Regions from separate parts of the Pantoea sp. X-Soil-TKNS-1211 genome, predicted to be linked through region 2. Evidence: predicted binding sites of a transcription regulator. Region 2 holds the regulator's gene; the other holds the start of a gene.
What was found. Region 2 encodes PurR, which represses purine synthesis genes. Its sites were predicted from a motif close to CANGCAAACGTTTGCNTG; they were not measured.

Region 1: rbsD (D-ribose pyranase) is a predicted target of PurR. The motif match lies at 4,836-4,853, and genes of this name have one in related genera.

Annotation. Positions count from the first base shown of each region.
Region 1 is NZ_AP035953.1:4,331,682-4,341,454, forward strand. Features, by position in the region: gene rbsR (ribose operon transcriptional repressor RbsR) at 1-17, opposite strand, end outside; gene rbsK (ribokinase) at 22-951, opposite strand; gene rbsB (ribose ABC transporter substrate-binding protein RbsB) at 1,017-1,892, opposite strand; gene rbsC (ribose ABC transporter permease) at 1,919-2,890, opposite strand; gene rbsA (ribose ABC transporter ATP-binding protein RbsA) at 2,887-4,395, opposite strand; gene rbsD (D-ribose pyranase) at 4,403-4,822, opposite strand; gene AC6I8W_RS20490 (carbohydrate-binding protein) at 5,128-5,865, shown strand; gene AC6I8W_RS20495 (YgiW/YdeI family stress tolerance OB fold protein) at 5,883-6,278, opposite strand; gene qseB (quorum sensing response regulator transcription factor QseB) at 6,459-7,121, shown strand; gene qseC (quorum sensing histidine kinase QseC) at 7,118-8,449, shown strand; gene kup (low affinity potassium transporter Kup) at 8,468-9,773, opposite strand, start outside.
Region 2 is NZ_AP035953.1:1,962,274-1,972,046, forward strand. Features, by position in the region: gene AC6I8W_RS09425 (riboflavin synthase subunit alpha) at 1-135, shown strand, start outside; gene cfa (cyclopropane fatty acyl phospholipid synthase) at 214-1,362, opposite strand; gene punC (purine nucleoside transporter PunC) at 1,671-2,873, opposite strand; gene punR (DNA-binding transcriptional activator PunR) at 2,982-3,893, shown strand; gene purR (HTH-type transcriptional repressor PurR) at 3,890-4,915, opposite strand; gene cydH (cytochrome bd-I oxidase subunit CydH) at 5,201-5,290, shown strand; gene AC6I8W_RS09455 (C40 family peptidase) at 5,346-6,131, opposite strand; gene AC6I8W_RS09460 (Grx4 family monothiol glutaredoxin) at 6,494-6,829, shown strand; gene rnt (ribonuclease T) at 6,864-7,532, opposite strand; gene gloA (lactoylglutathione lyase) at 7,646-8,053, opposite strand; gene AC6I8W_RS09475 (alkene reductase) at 8,149-9,246, opposite strand; gene AC6I8W_RS09480 (TetR/AcrR family transcriptional regulator) at 9,296-9,773, opposite strand, start outside.

The sequences.
Region 1 (9,773 bases), 2.0 Mb from region 2:
TCTTTCATGGTAGCCAAGCGATTAGCCCTGTTGTTGCAGGAAGGCATCAATCTCGGTACGCCACGGCACCGAGGGCTGAGCGCCTGGGCGCGTCACAGCAATGGCCGCTGCCGCATGCGCGAAACGTACCGCATCATGCATAAATACACCTTCCAGACGGGCGGTAATAAAGGCACCGTTAAAGGTATCACCCGCCGCAATGGTGTCGACCGCCTGTACGCTAAACCCAGGAATGCGCACGCCGTCGCCTTGCTCGCTCAACCAGACACCACGACGACCAAGGGTAATCAGCACCGTCTGGATACCTTTGCCATGCAGCACCGCCGCCGCACGCGCCGCATCGTCATCACTTTTCACCGCAATGCCGGTGAGAATTTCTGCTTCGGTTTCGTTCGGCGTGATGATATCAATCAGCGCTAACAGTTCATCGGAAAGATGGGTCGCAGGAGCCGGATTGAGAATGACCTGCGTCTGCTGCGCTTTGGCGATTTTCGCCGCCGCTAACACGCTTTCCAACGGTGACTCCAGCTGCATCAACAACGCATCAGCATCCGCGATCACCTGTTGATGACGATCAACACAGGCAGGCGTCAACGCCGCGTTGGCACCGGAATAGATGCCGATATTGTTTTCACCTTCGCTATTAACGAAGATCATCGCCACACCGGTGGCTTCATCCGCCACGGTTTCCACCGGGGCGGTATCAATTCTGTCCTGCTGCAATTGCTGACGGATGCGTTCGCCAATGTCGTCTGCACCCACACAGGCAATAAAGGCGATATCGGCACCGGCGCGTCCGGCGGCTACCGCCTGATTAGCCCCTTTACCGCCAAAGGCAATTTGATACTGTTTCCCGATCACCGTTTCGCCCGGACGTGGAAAATGGGCGAGATTAAGGATGTGATCGGCATTGATGCTGCCGAGTACGGCCAGTTTTGCGCTTTTGCTCATAGGGAGTGATCCATCAAAATTGCGCCACCTCAATGGTGGCGCGTTGCCCTGCTTTTCTTCGCGTGTTATTTGGTAACCAGTTTCAGATCGACCGGGTTGATCGCCTGCACTTTTTCACCTTTCAATACTTTATCCGCAGTCTCTACACCGATGATACCAATCTTGTCGGGCATCTGTGCAACCGTCGCGGTCAGTTTACCTGCTTCTACTGCTTTTACACCGTCAGCGGTGCCGTCAAAACCCACCACCAGCACGTCAGTTTTACCGGCGGTTTGCAGTGCACGCAGTGCGCCCAGCGCCATTTCGTCGTTCTGTGCGAATACCGCCTGCACATCCGGATGTGCCTGCAACAGGTTCTGCATTACGTTCAAACCTTTGGTACGGTCAAAATCCGCTGGCTGACTGGCGAGGATATTGAATTTATGTGCATCGGCAGCCTGTTTGAAGCCCTCACCACGTTCACGCGCGGCGGAAGTACCGGCAATACCCTGCAACTCGATGATTTTCGCGCCATCACCCAGTTTCTTCGCAATGAAGTCACCCGCCATTTTGCCGCCAAAGCGGTTATCTGATGCCACATGGCTCACTACCGTACCTTGTGACGCCACGCGGTCGAGGGTGATCACCGGAATATTGGCCTGGTTTGCCATTTTCACCGCGTTGCCAACGGCATCAGAGTCGGTCGGGTTGATCAGCATCAGCTTGGTGCCACGCACGGTGAGATCCTGCACGTTCGCCAGTTCTTTCGCCGGGTTGTTCTGTGAATCCAGCACGACCAGGTTATAACCCAGCTTATCCGCTTCTTTCTGTGCGCCATCTTTCAGCGCCACAAAGAACGGGTTGTTCAGGGTAGAAACCACCAGAGCGATAGTATCCTTCGCCATCGCGCTGGCACTCAGAGTGGCGCCAAGAATGACGGCCAATGCGGTTAACTTTTTCATTAATTCATCCTGTGTGAAGGTCAGAGTTATTTACTGCTTTTGTTATCCACCAGCACTGCCAGCAGAATTACTACTGCTTTTACAATCATTTGATAGTAGGAGGAGACACCCAACAGATTGAGGCCATTGTTCAGGAAACCGAGAATTAATGCCCCGATCAGCGTACCCATGATGCGACCTTTGCCGCCCGCCAGGCTGGTGCCGCCCAGTACCACGGCAGCGATGGCATCCAGTTCATAACCCGTGCCTGCCGTTGGCTGTGCCGAGGAGAGTCGCGCCACCTCGATAGTGCCTGCCAGCGCCGCCAGCATGCCGCACAGTGAATAGACGATGATTTTGACGCGGTTGACATTGATACCCGACAGACGCGTGGCCGCTTCGTTACCGCCCAGCGCATAGATATAACGTCCCAGACGCGTGTGATGCAGCATGTACCAGGCCAGCGCGAACACCACCGCCATCAGCCATACCGGGGTCGGAATCCCCAGCGGACGGCCAATGCCGAACCAGCCAAACAGATCAGCGTTATCGCTAAAGCCGGTATTAATCGGGCTGCCGTCGGTGTAGACCATGGTGACGCCACGCAACAGCAGCATCATCACCAGCGTCGCGATAAACGCCTGCACTTTGCCGCGCGCCACAATGGTGCCGGTGATACCGCCAATCGCCGCACCCAGTGCCAGCGAGGCCGCCACCGCCACCAGCGCATTAACTTCGTGACCAACAATCGAGGCCGCCACCGCGCCGGTCAGCGCCAGCAGCGAGCCAACGGACAGATCGATGCCTGAGGTCAGGATCACCAGCGTCATCCCCACCGCCATAATGGCGTTGACCGAAGTCTGTTGCAGGATGTTGAACAGGTTGGCGACGGTAAAGAAATTCGGGCTGAGGCTGGCAACCACGACAATCAGCACAATCAGCGCAATCAGCGATTTCTGCTCCAGCAACCAGGCTTTGCTGAACCAGCGACGGCTGGCGGGTAAGGTTTGGGTACTCATACAACTAACTCCTCGCTGTGTTGCTTACCGACTGCTGCCGCCATCAGGGATTCCTGGCTAGCCTGCTCACGGGTAAATTCGCCACTCAGATGGCCCTCATGCATCACCAGAATGCGATCGCTCATACCCAGTACTTCAGGCATTTCGGACGACACCAGGATGATGCTCAGCCCATCGGCTTTAAACTGGTTAATTAACTGATAAATCTCTTTTTTCGCGCCAACATCCACGCCGCGTGTCGGCTCATCAAGGATCAACACATTTGGTCGCGTCATTAGCCCGCGGGCAATCGCCACTTTTTGCTGATTACCACCAGAAAGCAGGCCGATCGGCTGCTCCATGGAGGGGGTTTTCACGTTGAACAGGCGGATAAAATCGCCCACCGCCAGCTGTTCTTCCGCGTGTTTCAGGCTGCCATTACCGCGGCTGAAGTAACGCAGCGCGGTCAGTGACATGTTTTCTTTCACCGACATCCCCAGCACCAGACCATCGCGTTTGCGGTCTTCGGAGATATAAACGATGCCATTCGCCAGACCATCCTGCGGTGCATGTGTCACCACTTCGCGGCCGTCCAGCGTGACTTTGCCGCCGCTACGCGGCAGTGCGCCATATAACAACTTCATCAATTCGGTACGTCCCGCGCCCATCAGGCCGGAAACACCAAGGATTTCACCTTTACGCAGGTTAAAGCTGACGTCATGCACTCCCGGCCCGCTCAGGTTTTCCACCTGTAAACGCACCGCGCCTGGCGTCTGGTCAAGATGCGGGTACTGCTCCTCCAGCTTGCGCCCGACCATCATCTCAATCAGGCTCTCTTCACTCAGCTCGCTAACCGGACGCTCGGCAATAAACTGCCCGTCGCGGAACACCGTGACGTCATCGCAAATCTCAAAGATCTCTTTCATACGGTGGGAGATATAGACGATGCCGCACCCCTGCGCTTTCAACTCGTTAATCACGCGGAACAGCGACAGGGTTTCGGTGTCGGTCAGCGCATCCGTCGGCTCATCCATGATGATGACGCGCGACTGGAAGCTGAGAACCTTGGCGATCTCCACCATCTGCTGGTCGCCAATCGACAAATCACCCACCAGCTTATGGCTGTTAAAACGCAGGTTCAGACGCGCCAACAATGCATCCGCCTCGGCATACATCTTTTTCCACTCAATGCGGCCAAAACGGTTCACAAATTCACGTCCCAGGAAGATGTTCTCCGCCACAGTCAGTTGCGGGATCAGGTTGAGTTCCTGGTGAATGATGCCAATGCCCGCTTCCTGGGATGATTTTGGCCCGGAAAAAGTGGTTTCTTTGCCGAGCCAGTGCAGTGATCCGGCATCCATGCTGTAAATACCGGTCAGCACTTTCATCATGGTGGATTTACCGGCACCATTTTCGCCCACCAGCGCCATCACCCGACCAGGCCAAACAGCCAGCGATGCGCCTTTCAGCGCTTTCACACCGGGAAACGACTTTTCAATCCCTTTGAGTTGCAATAACGGTTGCATAGCGACCTCAGAAGGTAACGCCCGCGCTCAGGATGACATTCGCATACGGAGAGCACTCTCCGCTGCGAATGACCGCCTGACTACGCTGAGTCTGTTGTTTGAACTGTTCATGACTGGTGTAACGAATAGCGATGGTATTTCCCTGGTGTCGTTGCAAGGCATCGAGCACGGCGAGCAGTGCGCTATGGAGCTGCGGGTTGAACTGCTTAATCTCCTCCGCCATCAGAGCGCTCTCAACTTGCATCTCCTGGGTAACCACCGCAACAACCTGTAAAAACTCGGGTGTACCCGGCGTCAGCGCCAGATCGATACGTTGCGGTCCCACAGGAATGGGCAAACCCGCATCGGCAATCGCCAGCGTATCCGTGTGACCCAGACGGGCAATCACATGAGAGATTTCAGCATTTAACAAGCGACCTTTTTTCATTTCTTCCACTCCACAGCGAAACGTTTCGCTGACCGGAGTGTATAAAAAATGTATAGCAACTCAATGGTGGCATCACGGAAATGTGATCGCCATCGAAACGTTTCGCTTGTGCCAGAAAATATTTGAGTTTGGTGGGCCAAAAAACACATCTACAAACAACCGCACCCGAATTTTCTCAATCAATGAGAGAAACTCCCTGCGTTTCCAGAAGAAATTCCCTTCTGGTCCTTATGTTAAGTTTTTTCATAGGTAACGGAATGTGTATTTGTCGTGCGTAACCACGCAGGCATCGAGGATTGAATCTAATGAATTTTAAAATGAAAGCGCTTGCCAGCTTGATCGCCGTTTTATTGGTGGCTGCCGCTTATGCTGATGAGGTGAGCATAACACCAAGGGTTGAAGCGATCGGGCCTGTCGCGATCGTCTCAGCTGATTTCAGCGTTACAAGTTCATTGGACGAATCCGTCCTGTTTGAACTGGATGCTTCCGCCAGTAAGAATGCCGTTTCTTTTAGCTGGAAAGTGGCGGAAGGGAAAGGTGTTTTTTGGCTACAGGAAAAACCGGGAGGAGGCTGGAGAACCGAAGTTAATCAGGCCAAAGCCAAAGCACTGGTTCCGGCAAACCACACCGGTATCGCGGTTTATGAAGTCAGCGTAACGGACAAAGATGGCAACGTAGATACCAAACGCGTGACCATGACCGCCACTTCCCCGCTGTATTCATCCGTTCCGGAAAATCCAGCTAAACCCACTGAATTTCCAGATTGGGGTGAAGAAAGCACGTATATGGCAGGAGATAAGGTTACTTTCGCCGGTATTAAATACATTGCGACAAAATGGACCCAGTCTGAACCTGTTAATGGTGCGGGTTGGAAGTTTGCTGATCCGGAGCAGCTACGTGAATGGAATAAATCGATGTCCTATTCCACTAAGGATAAAGTCACCTGGCAGGGGAAAGCCTGGAAAGCAGCATATTGGACCCAGGGGAATACGCCGGGAGAACATTCAGTCTGGCTGGAGCTTGGCGAAGAAGAGGCTACCTGAGCAGCCTCTTAGAGAGATTACGGTAGTTTTCTGATCTGTTTCACGTCCAACTCAATCGCGTTGAAATCCTTATCCAGCTCGCCAGTCAGCTCAACGCGATCTTTGGGCGAAATGGTTTGTCCGTCCCAGCGTTTGTGATCGATTTCGACCTTCATGGTGCCCGTCTCATCGCGGAACAGGTAATCCTCTTTACCAATTTGCTTGTCCAGATAACCACGCACGGTGATCCAGCTATCGTCCTTCATCTCTTCAGCCTGCTTAACCGTCACAACGCTAGTGTTACCGGGCTGAAAGCCACCGGCATGACTTTGTGCGGCAGGCGCATTCGGGTCAACAAATCCCCCCTGTTGAGCCGCCAGAACCGGCATGGCTGCCAGCGCGACGATCGCAAAAATTGCTGCATGCTTTTTCATATTTCACCTCTTTTCCATGAATGTGCGGGATACAGGGGCTATTTCAACATACAGTTCTTAACAGGATCTTAAGGCTGATCAATTTATTAAAAATCGTGAAAATAAGGTCAAATGCTGCGATTTATCCTGTACATGAACCCTTCTGCTTCGTATAACACCAGGATACAGGGAGGGATTTACATGCGGATTTTATTGATTGAGGACGACACCTTAATTGGTGACGGCCTGAAAGTCGGCCTGACCAAACTCGGTTTCAGCGTGGACTGGTTTGTTTCCGGTGAAGCCGGGTTTCAGGCGCTGGCATCAGCCCCCTGGGATGCGGTGATCCTGGATTTGTCACTGCCGGAAAAAGATGGACTCGATATCCTGCGCCACTGGCGGCAACAAGGTCAGGACGTGCCGGTGTTGATCCTCACGGCACGCGATGCGCTCGATCAGCGGGTTCAGGGTTTGCAGCTGGGGGCGGATGATTATCTGTGCAAACCTTTTGCCCTGGCAGAAGTCTCGGCGCGTCTGGAGGCACTGATTCGTCGGCGTCACGGCCAGTTACAACCGGAGCTGCGCCACGGCAAGGTGGCGATGTCCCCCGCCAGCCACAGCGTGTTGCTGGCAGGCGAACCGATAACGTTGAAAAGCCGTGAACTGGCGCTGCTGGAGCTGTTCCTGCGTAATCCTGGTCAGGTGCTGACGCGCAGCCAGTTGGAGGAGAAACTCTACAGTTGGGATGACGATGTCTCCAGCAATGCCGTGGAGGTGCACATCCATCATCTGCGTAAAAAACTCGGCAGCCAGTTTATTCGAACCGTCCATGGCGTTGGCTACACGCTGGGGGCGGCAGAATGAGCCTGTTCCTGCGGCTCACCCTCGGTTTTGTGCTGCTGATCATACTGTGCTGGGGCAGTGCCAGCCTGAGCGCCTGGCATCAGACACGCGAAACTGTCAATGAACTGTTTGATACCCAGCAAATGCTGTTCGCCAAACGCCTGCTGGCACTCGACCCGGCGACGCTGCATAGCGCGACGTTACCGAAGAACAAAGCGTTACTGAGCCATCATCGCGGCAAACAGGATGATGACGCGCTGGCTTTCGCCATTTTTAGCCACGACGGCACGTTGCTGCTCAATGATGGAGAAAAGGGTCGCGATTTACAGTTTGATGACGGGCGCGATGGCTTTCGCAATGGCCAGCTGCACGATGATGATGACAGCTGGCGTCTGCTGTGGCTGACATCTCCCGATCAACGTTATCGCGTGGTGGTGGGCCAGGAGTGGGATTACCGCGACGATATGACCAGCAATCTGGCGCAAAGCAGCATTGTGCCGTGGCTGATCGCTTTGCCCTTTATGCTGGCGCTGTTGCTGGGACTGGTGTGGTTTGAACTACGTCCGTTGCAACGCCTCACCACCTCACTCCAGCAACGTGCAGCCGATGATGCCACACCGCTCCCGCTGACACGCTTGCCAAAAGAAGTCCAACCGCTGGTACAAGCCCTGAACGACCTGTTCAGCCGCATGGCGGATCTGGTGCAGCGTGAACGCCGTTTTACCTCAGATGCCGCCCATGAGTTGCGCAGCCCGTTGGCGGCGTTACGGGTACAGAGTGAAGTCATCCAACTGGCAGACGACGATGACGCGATGCGCAATCGCGCACTACAACAATTGGATGCAGGGATCCTGCGAGCAACCCGGCTGGTGGATCAATTGCTGACGCTATCAAGAGTGGAAGCGGATGATCTGCGCAACGAATTCCAACCGATAGCGCTGGCCACGGTGCTACAAAATTTGCTGGCCGAACATTTTCCCCAGGCAGAAGAGAAACATATCGATTTACAGCTGCATACAGCAGCCGAACCGGTGATGAACGGTCATCAGCTGCTGCTGGCATTGATGATCCGTAATCTGCTGGATAACGCGCTGCGTTATACCCCGAGCGGCAGCGAGGTGAAGGTGAGCCTGACGGCTCGCACCATGACCATCGATGATAATGGCCCGGGAGTGAGCAAGGAGATGTTAACGCGTCTGGGCGAACGTTTCTGGCGTCCTCCGGGACAAACGCAAACCGGCAGCGGATTAGGGCTGTCGATTGTGAAGAATATCGCGCTACTGCACGGTATCGACGTAGCCTTTAGCCAGCGAGAAACTGGGGGATTGCGCGTCACGCTAAGCTGGTAACGGACGCGCAGAGGCGCGTTAAATCTCGACCTGGGTTCCCAGTTCAATCACCCGATTAGGGGGGATTTCAAACTGATCCGGCGCGCGCAGCGCATTGCGTTGCAGAGCGAGGAACAACTTGCCACGCAGGCGCAGATACCACGGACGATCGCCAATAATCAGCGATTCATGCGACATAAAGAACGAGGTTTCCATCATGCGGCAGTTCAGCCCTTCCAGCCCGCAGCGATGAAAAATCTCCTCCACATTGGGCGTTTCACGCCAGCCGTAGCTGGCTACCACGCGCCAGAAGGTCGGTGAAAGTTGCTCAATCGTCACGCGCCGTACGTTATGGACATACGGCGCATCTTCAGTACGCAATGTCAGCAGCACCACACGTTCATGCAACACTTTGTTGTGCTTGAGGTTATGCAGCATGGCAAACGGGATCACATTCAACGCGCGCGACATATACACTGCCGTGCCCGGCACTCGCACTGGTGGCGATTTTTCCAGCGAGGCAATCATCGCTTCCAGAGAGTTACCGTGTTCATGCATCCGACGCAGCAGGCGGAAACGCTCGCTTTTCCAGGTGGTCATAACGATAAACATCACCAGCGCCAGACATAGCGGCAACCAACCGCCGGAGAAGATTTTCACCAGGTTGGCGGAGAACAGCGAGACATCAATGCACAGCAGTGCCACCAGAATCAAACTGACGACAATTTTATTCCAGTGCCAGTTTTTGATCGCCACGGTGCAGGAAAGAATGGTGGTCAGCACCATAGTACCGGTAACCGCGATACCGTATGCCGCCGCGAGGTTGCTGGAGTGTTCAAAGCTGACGATAACAATCAGCACCGCGAAATAGAGCAGCCAGTTGATTACCGGCACGTAGATTTGGCCGGACTCCATCTCCGAGGTATGAATAATGCGCATCGGCGGCAGATAGCCGAGACGTACCGCCTGACGCGTCAGCGAGAAGACGCCGGAAATCACCGCCTGCGAGGCAATCACCGTCGCCAGCGTGGCAAGAATCAACAGTGGAATCAACGCCCAGTCCGGTGCCAGCAGGAAAAACGGGTTTTTGATGGTTTCAGGATGTGCCAGCAACAGCGCCCCCTGACCAAAATAGTTCAGCACCAACGACGGCAGCACCACCGTGACCCATGCCAGGCGAATCGGCAACTTACCGAAGTGCCCCATATCAGCATATAACGCCTCCACCCCGGTGATTGACAGCACCACGGCCCCGAGAGCAAAGAAGGAGATGGATTTGTAATGCAGGAAGAAGTTCACCGCATGTGACGGGTTAAGCGCCTGTAATACTTCGGGATTTTTTATG
Region 2 (9,773 bases):
ACCAAGAAGCTGGGCTACAAGGTGAATATCGAGATTGATCCGCACACGCAGGCGATTGTGGAAACCGTGGAGCGCGTACTTGCGCAACGTGAAGCCACCGCACTGGCGCATCACCAGTCCGATGAGAGCGAATAACAGCTAATTCGTAGCGGCGCGATTTATCGCACTGTTTTAAAAGCGCGTGATAAATCACGCCGCTACAATATCTCGGGTTTAACGCGCGACGCGCAGGCCGCCCTCAGTCCCACGACTAAAAACCACTTGCCACAGCTGAATATCGCGCGCGCGGAATGCACCGGCGCAGGCATTAAGATAATAGCTGAACATGCGTTTAAAACGGTCGCCGTATTTTTCTGCCAGCTGCGGCCAGGCGTCAAGAAAACGCGCATGCCAGGCCATGAGCGTGGTGTCATAATCCGCGCCAAAATTGTGCCAGTCTTCCATCACAAAATGTGATTCGCTGGCATTGGCAATCTGACGTACGGAGGGCAGACAACCATTCGGGAAGATATATTTGTCGATCCAGGGATCCACATTCATATCGGTTTTAATCGCCCCAATGGTATGCAGCAGGAAAATACCGTCCGGCTTCAAATTACGATCGGCCACCTCAAAATAGGTCGCGTAATTTTTGGGACCCACATGTTCGAACATGCCGACCGAGACGATACGGTCAACTTGCAGATTCAGGTCACGATAATCCTGCAACAGGATGGTGACGTCCAGACCAGCACAACGCTCCTGTGCCATCTTCTGTTGCTCTGCCGAAATGGTGACGCCATGCACTTTCACGCCATAATTGCGTGCGGCAAACTCTGCAAGACCACCCCAACCGCAACCAATATCGAGCAATGTCATGCCGGGTTTCAGTTGCAGCTTGCGGCAAATCATATCAAGTTTGGCCTGCTGAGCCTGTTCCAGCGTCTCGGCATCTTTCCAGTAACCACAGGAATACTGCATGAAAGGATCAAGCATCAAGGAAAACAGGTCATTGCCAAGATCGTAATGCTCTTTACCCACAATCCATGCGCGTTTTTTCGATTGCAAATTGGTCAGACGCGCAGCTGCAATACGCAGCGTGTCTTTAAAATGATGAGGTAATTGCTGATCCAGATGATGCTTCAGTACACGGTGGAAAAACATGTCGGGACTTTCGCAGTCCCACCAACCGTCCATATAGCTTTCACCCAGGCCCAGTGAACCTTCCTGCAAAACCCGTTTAAAAAAATCCGGATGCTTAACCTGAATATCCCAGGGGCGAGTGCCGTTGATAGCAATATCAGCCCGTTCCAGTAATTCATGGGCGATACGAAACCAGTGGTTTTCTTCAAGGCTCACTTCTTCTATACACGATGAACTCATAGCTTCTCCATCACCTTTCCGATTTCAACCTGAGAAAATAATAGCCAATTTCTCCAGGCTTGTGAGAGAACTCACGGAAAATCCGTGCGCCAGATATCCGACGTTTTACAGAGGTATGAATCTGAATAGAAATGTCTGGCACAACACAGCGGAGAATATCGTGCAGACGCCATCCCAGCGACAGGGTCGCTTAATATTAATACAATTATGTTATTGATTTGTTACAGAAATGCTGACCCACGCAGTATATGCTTACGTGGGTCAATATTCAACGACTTATCGTTAGGTTGCTAACTAAAGTCGTTGCATCAGTGATTATCTTCGCAGGCTAAGGAGTTGTGAGCAACATCACTTTGTGCGTTTGCCGTACGTTGCCAGGCGAAACCGGCCCAGGCGAGTGCCACGGTGGCGAGCATGACAAGGCTGGTGCTGTGCAGCGCCTGCTGTAATCCGGCGGAAACCACCAGGCTGGCGACAAAACATAATCCGAGTTGCAGCAAATTCTGTAATGAAGCGGCTTTACCCGTCGCCTGGGGGAAGGGCAGCAGGGCGCTGGCGACCACAATCGGATAGATAGCACCATTTGCCAGCGCCATGCCGCAAAACGGCAGCAGCAATGCCCACAGGGCCGGTGAAGAGAGTTGTGCCACCACAAACAGGCCAAGAATGCTCAGACTGTAGATCACCAGCAACCACGGCAGCAATTGTTTTCCGTGAAAACGATTCAGTAGCGCGCGGCAGCCAAATCCACCGATCAGAAAGGCGATAGTCTGCGGCACGTAGCTCAGACCAATATCCGCCGGTGACAAACCTACATCCGCGAGGATGAAGGGTGAACCGGTCAGCCAGGCGAAAAAACTGGCGGAACAGGCTGAATAAATCAATACATTACCGCTATAGGAACGTGATGCCAGCAGCGTCAGCCAGCCTGGCTGAGGCGCTCGGGTGGTTTGAGTACGCCTGGGATTGGCGAGGCACAGAGTACCGATCAGCAACACCAGGGTGATTAGCGTCAGCAGCAGGAAGATGCTTCGCCAGTGAAAATGTCCCATCAGCCAGGCACCCAGTAATGGGGCGAGCGCCGGTGACAAGGCAACCAGCGGCATAATGGTGGCAAAAACTTTGTTAGCCTGGCTCTGCGGATAACGATCCACCACCAATGCCTGCCAGCTCACGGCAGCCGCACAGACACCCACAGCCTGTACAAAGCGCAGCGCCAGCATCAGGCGGACGTCAGTCGCCCACAACATCCCCAGGCAGCCGAGGGCAAAAATCACTAATCCTGCCAGCAGAATCGGCTTACGACCGAATCGGTCAGACAGCGGTCCCCAGAACACCTGCGCGCAGGCAAACCCGCCAAGGAACAGGCTGAGACTGGCACTGATCGTGCCGGGTGTGGTGGCAAAATCCTGCTGCATGGCACCGAATGCCGGCAGGTACATATCCGTAGCCAGAAAGCCCAGCATGCTGAGTAAAGCAAGATAAGGCAGAAATCCTTTTGATGACAACATGGTAATTCTCTTTAGACAGGTAAACGCGGGGGAGTGTAAAAGCGTGCGAGGGGCTTTGTGAAACGTTAATATTTGCGCAGTGCTATCAAAAAATTTGCAGGCAAAAACATGTGGTCTGAATACGCTCTTGAGGTGGTGGATGCTGTGGCTCGAACCGGTAGTTTCAGTGCGGCGGCGCAGGAGTTACACCGGGTGCCTTCTGCCATCAGCTATACGGTGCGCCAGCTCGAAACCTGGTTGGCTGTGCCGTTGTTCGAACGTCAGCATCGGGAAGTGGTGTTAACGGCGGCAGGAGAACATTTTGTACGTGAGGGGCGAAGTGTTATCAAAAAAATGCTGGCCACGCGGCGGCAGTGCCAACAATTGGCGAATGGCTGGCGTGGTCAGCTCAGTATTGCGGTGGATTGTATTGTGAAACCGCAGCGTACTCGTCAATTGGTCAAGGATTTCTATCGCCACTTTCCCGATATGGAGTTGATAATCAGCTATGAAGTGTTCAACGGCGTCTGGGATGCGCTGGCCGATGGGCGGGTCGATGTGGCAATTGGCGCCACCCAGGCGATCCCGGTTGGCGGTCGTTTCGCTTTTCAGGACATGGGGGCACTTAACTGGCGCTGTGTGGTCAGTCCCGATCATCCACTGGCGAAAAGTACCTTGTTGGACGAAGAGACCCTGAGAGCCTGGCCTTCTCTGGTGCTGGAAGACACCTCACGGGCGCTGCCGCGACGTATGACCTGGACATTGGATAATCAGCGCCGACTGGTGGTGCCGGAATGGGAAACTGGCCTCGACTGCTTGCTGGCTGGATTATGCGTTGGCATGGTGCCGGGCCATTTAGCCCGACCGTTGCTGGATAGCGGTGCCCTAACTGAGTTAGCGTTACCCACGCCGTTCCCGGATAGCCCTTGTTGTGTCAGCTGGTCAGAACAACGCAACTCACCGGCATTGAGCTGGTTGTTGACCTATCTTGGCGATGCCGAAACGCTCAACCAGGAATGGCTGAGCGAAACGGAGGCTTAGCGGCGGTAGTCGCGGAAGGGGCCATCCGCGACGGAACGACGTTCAATCAGCGTCGGCTGAACCTCAATGGTCTGCGGTTCTTCACGCTTGCTGGTAATGCGATCCAGCAGCATTTCCAGCGCTTTTTCCCCCAACTGGGCTTTGGGTTGATGCACGGTGGTTAACGCGGGAGTGAAATAGCGGGCGTTGCGCACGTTGTCATAACCGATCACCGAAATATCCTGTGGCACACGCAGGCCCATTTCATCTGCGGCACAAATCGCGCCCATAGCCATGATATCGCCGCCACAGAACACCGCAGTTGGGCGTTGTTTCTGATTGAGGATCTGCTGCATCGCCTGATAACCTGACTCCGGTTCGAAATCACCCTGCACAATCCACTCGGGGCGCGCAGTGATGCCTGCTTCGTTCAGCGCCTGCATGAATCCTGCATGACGGCCACCGCCGGTGTTGCGCTCCATTTGTCCAGGAATAGCACCGATGTCACGATGGCCACGCTCTATCAGGTAACGACCGGCAAGATAACCGCCCTGGAAGGCGTTATCCTGCACCGTATCAGTAAAGTCGCCACGCGATGCACCCCAGTCCATCACCACCATCGGGATGTTGCGATTTTCTTCCAGCATGGTCAGCAGGTCATCAGGGTATTCAGAACACATGACCAGCAGGCCATCGACGCGCTTCTGCGCCATCATTGACAGATACGCGCGCTGTTTTTGCAGATCGTTATGCGCATTGCCAAGGATCAGCGTGTAACCACGATCGAAACAATGGTTTTCCACTGCCTCGATAATTTCGGCGAAATAGGGGGCTTCACTGGAGGTGGCCAGCAGCCCCAGAGTTTTGGTGTGGTTAACTTTCAGGCTGCGCGCCACGGCGCTGGGCGAGTAATGCAGCTCTTTGATCGCTTCCCATACGGCGTTACGCGTCTCTTCCGCGACGAAACGCGTCTTGTTGATGACATGCGAAACCGTGGTGGTAGAGACACCGGCGCGTTTCGCCACATCTTTAATTGTTGCCATGAAAATGGTACTCCCGGGCTTATCGCAACTAACTGATAAGTATATTGTTAAACGTTTGCGTCTGCTAATGGTTTTGCGCCCCGATTTTCGGGGCAAATGGCGAAGAAAAAGACGTTAACACTCAGTCAATAACACTTTAACTTGCCGCAAACACAGCGTGCGCAAAAACTGTTGCGCAACGAAAGGCGGCGATTCTAGCAAGCTGGCGCGGATAACACGAGATTTTTGCCGGGGGGTGTGAGAAAATCACGATAACCCTTCAATTAATGTGACTAAGGAGTTGTGATGAGTACAGACCTGAAACTGGCGCTGTTTACCACCGTGGGCGCGCTGCTAATGATTATCGTATTCAGCTTCACCGCGATCCTTCATTAATAAAAAAGCCGGACCTGAAAATCAGTGTCCGGCTTCTTCTTTCGATCGGGTTGCTCTAGCGGATGGTCTTGGGCGTCATCATACGGCGTGCGCCGACATAGTGTTTCAACCAGTAATCCTCACCCAACGCACTGATTTGAATATCTTTACCGGTTCGTGGCGACTGAATAAATTTGCCGTTGCCAAGATAAACGCCAACATGATCGGCAGTACCACGATGATTAATGCGGAAGAACACTAAATCCCCTTTCTCCAGCATGTCACGCTTAATCGGTGCCGCATCACGCAGGTGGTACATTTCGTTCGCGGTGCGTGGGAATTTGTATTTGACCAGGTCCTTGTACGCATACCACACCAAACCACTGCAATCGAAACCGGTATGTGGTGAGGTGCCGCCCCACTGGTAAGGTTTGCCAATCTGCCCCATCAGTTTGTTCATCGCGGTCTCTCGCGCTTTCTGATAACGCTGACGATGAGAATTGCTCATCTTGATGGTGGTCAGATCGCGGTCATCGTCCAACTTCTCAGTTTTCTTTGCTACACGCTGATGACCATATTTTTTTGACGGCGATTTCAGCCGGGTCTTTTTACTCCGGGTTTTATGCAGCGCGGTTTCTGTTTTCGGCTGTTTTTTCAGCTTTAACTTCTGAACACTGGTGGCGAGGCGGGATTTCTTCGTGCTGGTTTTTACCGGGCGTCGTTTACGACGCTCATCTTCGCGCGCACTTTTCTTCTCAGCGTTATGCAAACTGGCATTGATGGGCGCATGCGGGGATGCAGAAGCCACATTAAAAAACAGTTGAGCGAAAGCCAGCATAAAAAGCGTAATGAGTAAACGCATAGTCCGGTTACAGGTTAAGCAGTCTGAAGTAACAGCCTGCGGCTATGTTAGAAAAATCTGATCAATGATCAGCGCCGAGATGATTCTAATCCAGTTTTTTTCCAAAAGGTAAGGCATTTTTCTATTAATCTGTTAGCAGACTTGATATGGGGCAAAAATGAGCGATTTCAGCTGGTTAACCCAGCAGAAATATTGCCAATTATTAATCGGTTCATGCTTATTCATGATATGGAAATGTTATGTGTGGTACTGGAACTTAACAAACATGGCGATTGATGTGCCTCGACTGCAAAATCCCGTTTTCAGTGCGGGGGTGAAGTCGCTACAATAAACAAACACGAAGTGAGGAATTAAGGAAGGCAATAATGAGTACTGTTGAGAAAATCCAGCGCCAGATCGCAGAAAACCCGATCCTGCTGTACATGAAAGGTTCGCCGAAACTGCCAAGCTGCGGTTTCTCTGCACAAGCGGTACAGGCTCTGTCTGCCTGTGGTGAGCGCTTCGCGTATGTTGATATCCTGCAAAACCCGGATATCCGTGCTGAGTTGCCAAAATACGCTAACTGGCCGACTTTCCCGCAGCTGTGGGTTGATGGCGAGCTGGTTGGTGGTTGCGACATCATCGTTGAGATGTTCCAGCGTGGTGAACTTCAGCCGCTGATTAAAGAAACTGCTGAGAAGCATAAAGAAGCAGAATAATGGCAAGGCCGACAATCGTCGGCCTTTCTTTTGGTCACTCGGCGGTGTCTTCTTCCGACAGATCGTCACTGTATGCCAGTGGCCAGCCACCCAGGCGCTTCCAGCGGTTCACCAGTTCACAAAACAGGATGGCAGTTTGTTCGGTGTCGTACAGGGCCGAATGCGCCTGAGTGCTATCAAAATCCATTCCTGCCGCCTTGCAGGCTTTTGCCAGCACGGTCTGCCCCAACACTAATCCACTTAATGCTGCGGTATCGAACGTCGCGAACGGATGAAAGGGATTGCGCTTCAGGCTGACGCGCTCAGCGGCAGCCATCAGGAAGTTATGATCGAAGGTCGCATTGTGCGCCACGATGATCGCACGGTTGCAATGGGTGTCTTTCATTCCTTTGCGCACCATCTTAAAAATGGCATGCAGCGCATCATATTCGCTCACCGCGCCACGCAGCGGGTTGCTGGGGTCAATCCCGGTAAACGCCAGGGCTTCCGGGTTAAGAATCGCGCCTTCAAAAGGTTCAACGTGGAAATGCAGCGTTTCGTCGCAATGCAGCCAGCCGTCATCATCCATCTTCAGGGTGGTGGCAGCGATTTCTAACAGGGCATCGGTTTTGGCATTAAAACCGGCAGTTTCGACGTCGATCACCACGGGATAAAAACCGCGAAAGCGTTGATGGAGAGCATTTAAGGCGTTCGATTCAGACATCAGGATCTCATAGCAATAATTGAGGCAGCGCGCATTATGGCAAAAATCGCGGGAGGGTGCAGCAGCAGAGGAGGGCCAGCCCGTAAAAGACCAGGCTGACCTGGCAAACAGCGTTAGTTGCCGATGCCGTGTCCGGCATGTTTGTTTTCGATCAGCTCGATTTTGTAGCCATCGGGATCTTCAACAAATGCAATGACCGTGGTGCCGCCTTTTACCGGACCGGCTTCACGCGTCACTTTGCCACCGGCATGACGGATTTGGTCACAGGTGGCAGCAACATCATCAACGCCCAGCGCGATATGACCGTACGCGTTACCAAGGTCATAGCTATCCACGCCCCAGTTGTAGGTCAGCTCAATCACCGCACCTTCGCTCTCTTCGGTGTAACCGACAAAAGCCAGCGTGTATTTGTATTCCGTGTTCTCGCTCTTGCGCAGCAGACGCATACCCAGCACTTGGGTATAAAACTCAATTGAACGTTCCAGATCGCCAACGCGTAACATAGTATGAAGTAAACGCATAACATCCTCTTTTAAAAAGCACAAAAGCTAAGTATAGCGAGTTAACGCTACGAAAAAACAGCGCTGCCGCACATTGGGGCGGCAGCGGGGTGATTTTACAGAGTAGGGTAGTCGGTATAGCCTTCGGCACCACCGCCGTAGAAACTTTCCGGGCGTTGTGGGTTAAGCGGCGCATCTTGTTGCAGGCGCGCAACCAGGTCCGGGTTGGCGATAAAATCGCGGCCAAACGCGACGGCATCGATCAGACCACGCTGAATCAGGTCATCTGCTTTCTCAACGCTATAGGCGCCGGCACCAATGATCACCCCGGGGAACAGCGCGCGCACTTTCTCACGGAAAGCATCGCTGTAGGGTTGGCCACCTGCCCAGTCCGGTTCTGACAGATGCAGATAAGCGATTTTACGTTTACCCAGCTCGGAGATGTACCACAGTGCAGCGGCTTCTTCATCCGGGCCGTTCTCCAGGTTCTGGAAAGCACCAATCGGTGAAATACGGATACCAATACGGTCAGCCGACCAGTTGGCAATCGCCGCATCTACCACTTCCAGCGCGAAACGACCGCGTTTGGCAATCGAGCCGCCATATTCATCGGTGCGCTGGTTGGATCCCGGCGCAAGGAACTGATGCATCAAATAACCATGGGCAGAGTGCAATTCCAGCAGGTCAAAATCTGCTTCGCGCGCATTAGCGGCAGCCTGACCGAAGTCTGCCACAATCTGTTGAATTTCTGCGATGCTCAACGCACGTGGCAGCGAGGTATCTTCACGATAGACGCTGCCATCGGTGTGGCGCAGTGAAGTACGTGTGCCTGCGGCCAGCGCGGAAGGTGCCACTGGAGGCAGGCCGTCTGGCTGCACGCTATTATGAGAGATGCGGCCGGTATGCCAGAGCTGAACCGCGCTATGTCCACCCGCACCATGAATGGCTTCGTTAATTGCTTTCCACGCGGCAATTTGCTGCTGAGTATGCAGCCCCGGTGCACCTGCATAACCTTTCGCCTGGAAAGAAATTTGCGTTGCTTCGGTGATGATCAACCCGGCGCTGGCCCGTTGCTGATAATACTCAGCCATCAGTGGCGTCGGGATATCGCCTGGCTCGATGCTGCGCAGACGCGTCAGCGGGGCCATAAAAACACGGTTAGGTACGGTAATCGCACCCACTTTCAGAGGGGAGAACAGCTGTTTACTCGCCATGTTTGACTCCTGTATTAGACCGGTCGTCTAGAAACTGCAGTTTTTAAAATCAGTGGCTATTCAGCCACTGTTCAATGGTTTCAAACGCCAGGCTGATTGGCCCTGGCTCTCGTGAAATTTTGCTTTGCAGGCTGGCACCCAGCCATAACAAATAACAGCGCTGTGCCAGCTGCTGCGGGGTTTGACCATAAGGCAGTGGCTGTCCTGCGGCCACTTCTTTCAGGCAGCGGGCGTAGGCGCCGATAACAGCATTCGCACCTTGTTGCAGCGCATCGCGCATCGGTTCCGACAAATCGCAGACTTCTGCAGAGAGTTTCACGCCCAGGCAACCCATAATATGGCCCTGTTCGATAAAAACGCTTTCAGCGCTGCGGAAATGTTGCAGGAACCGCTCGCGTGCTGTTGCGTCCGGTTGATTGAGCTGTCGGTCGATCATCTGCAAATGGTGCACAAAATAACGCTCCAGCAGGGCGACGCCAAAGGCTTCTTTCGAGCGGAAGTAGTGGTAAAACGAACCTTTCGGTACT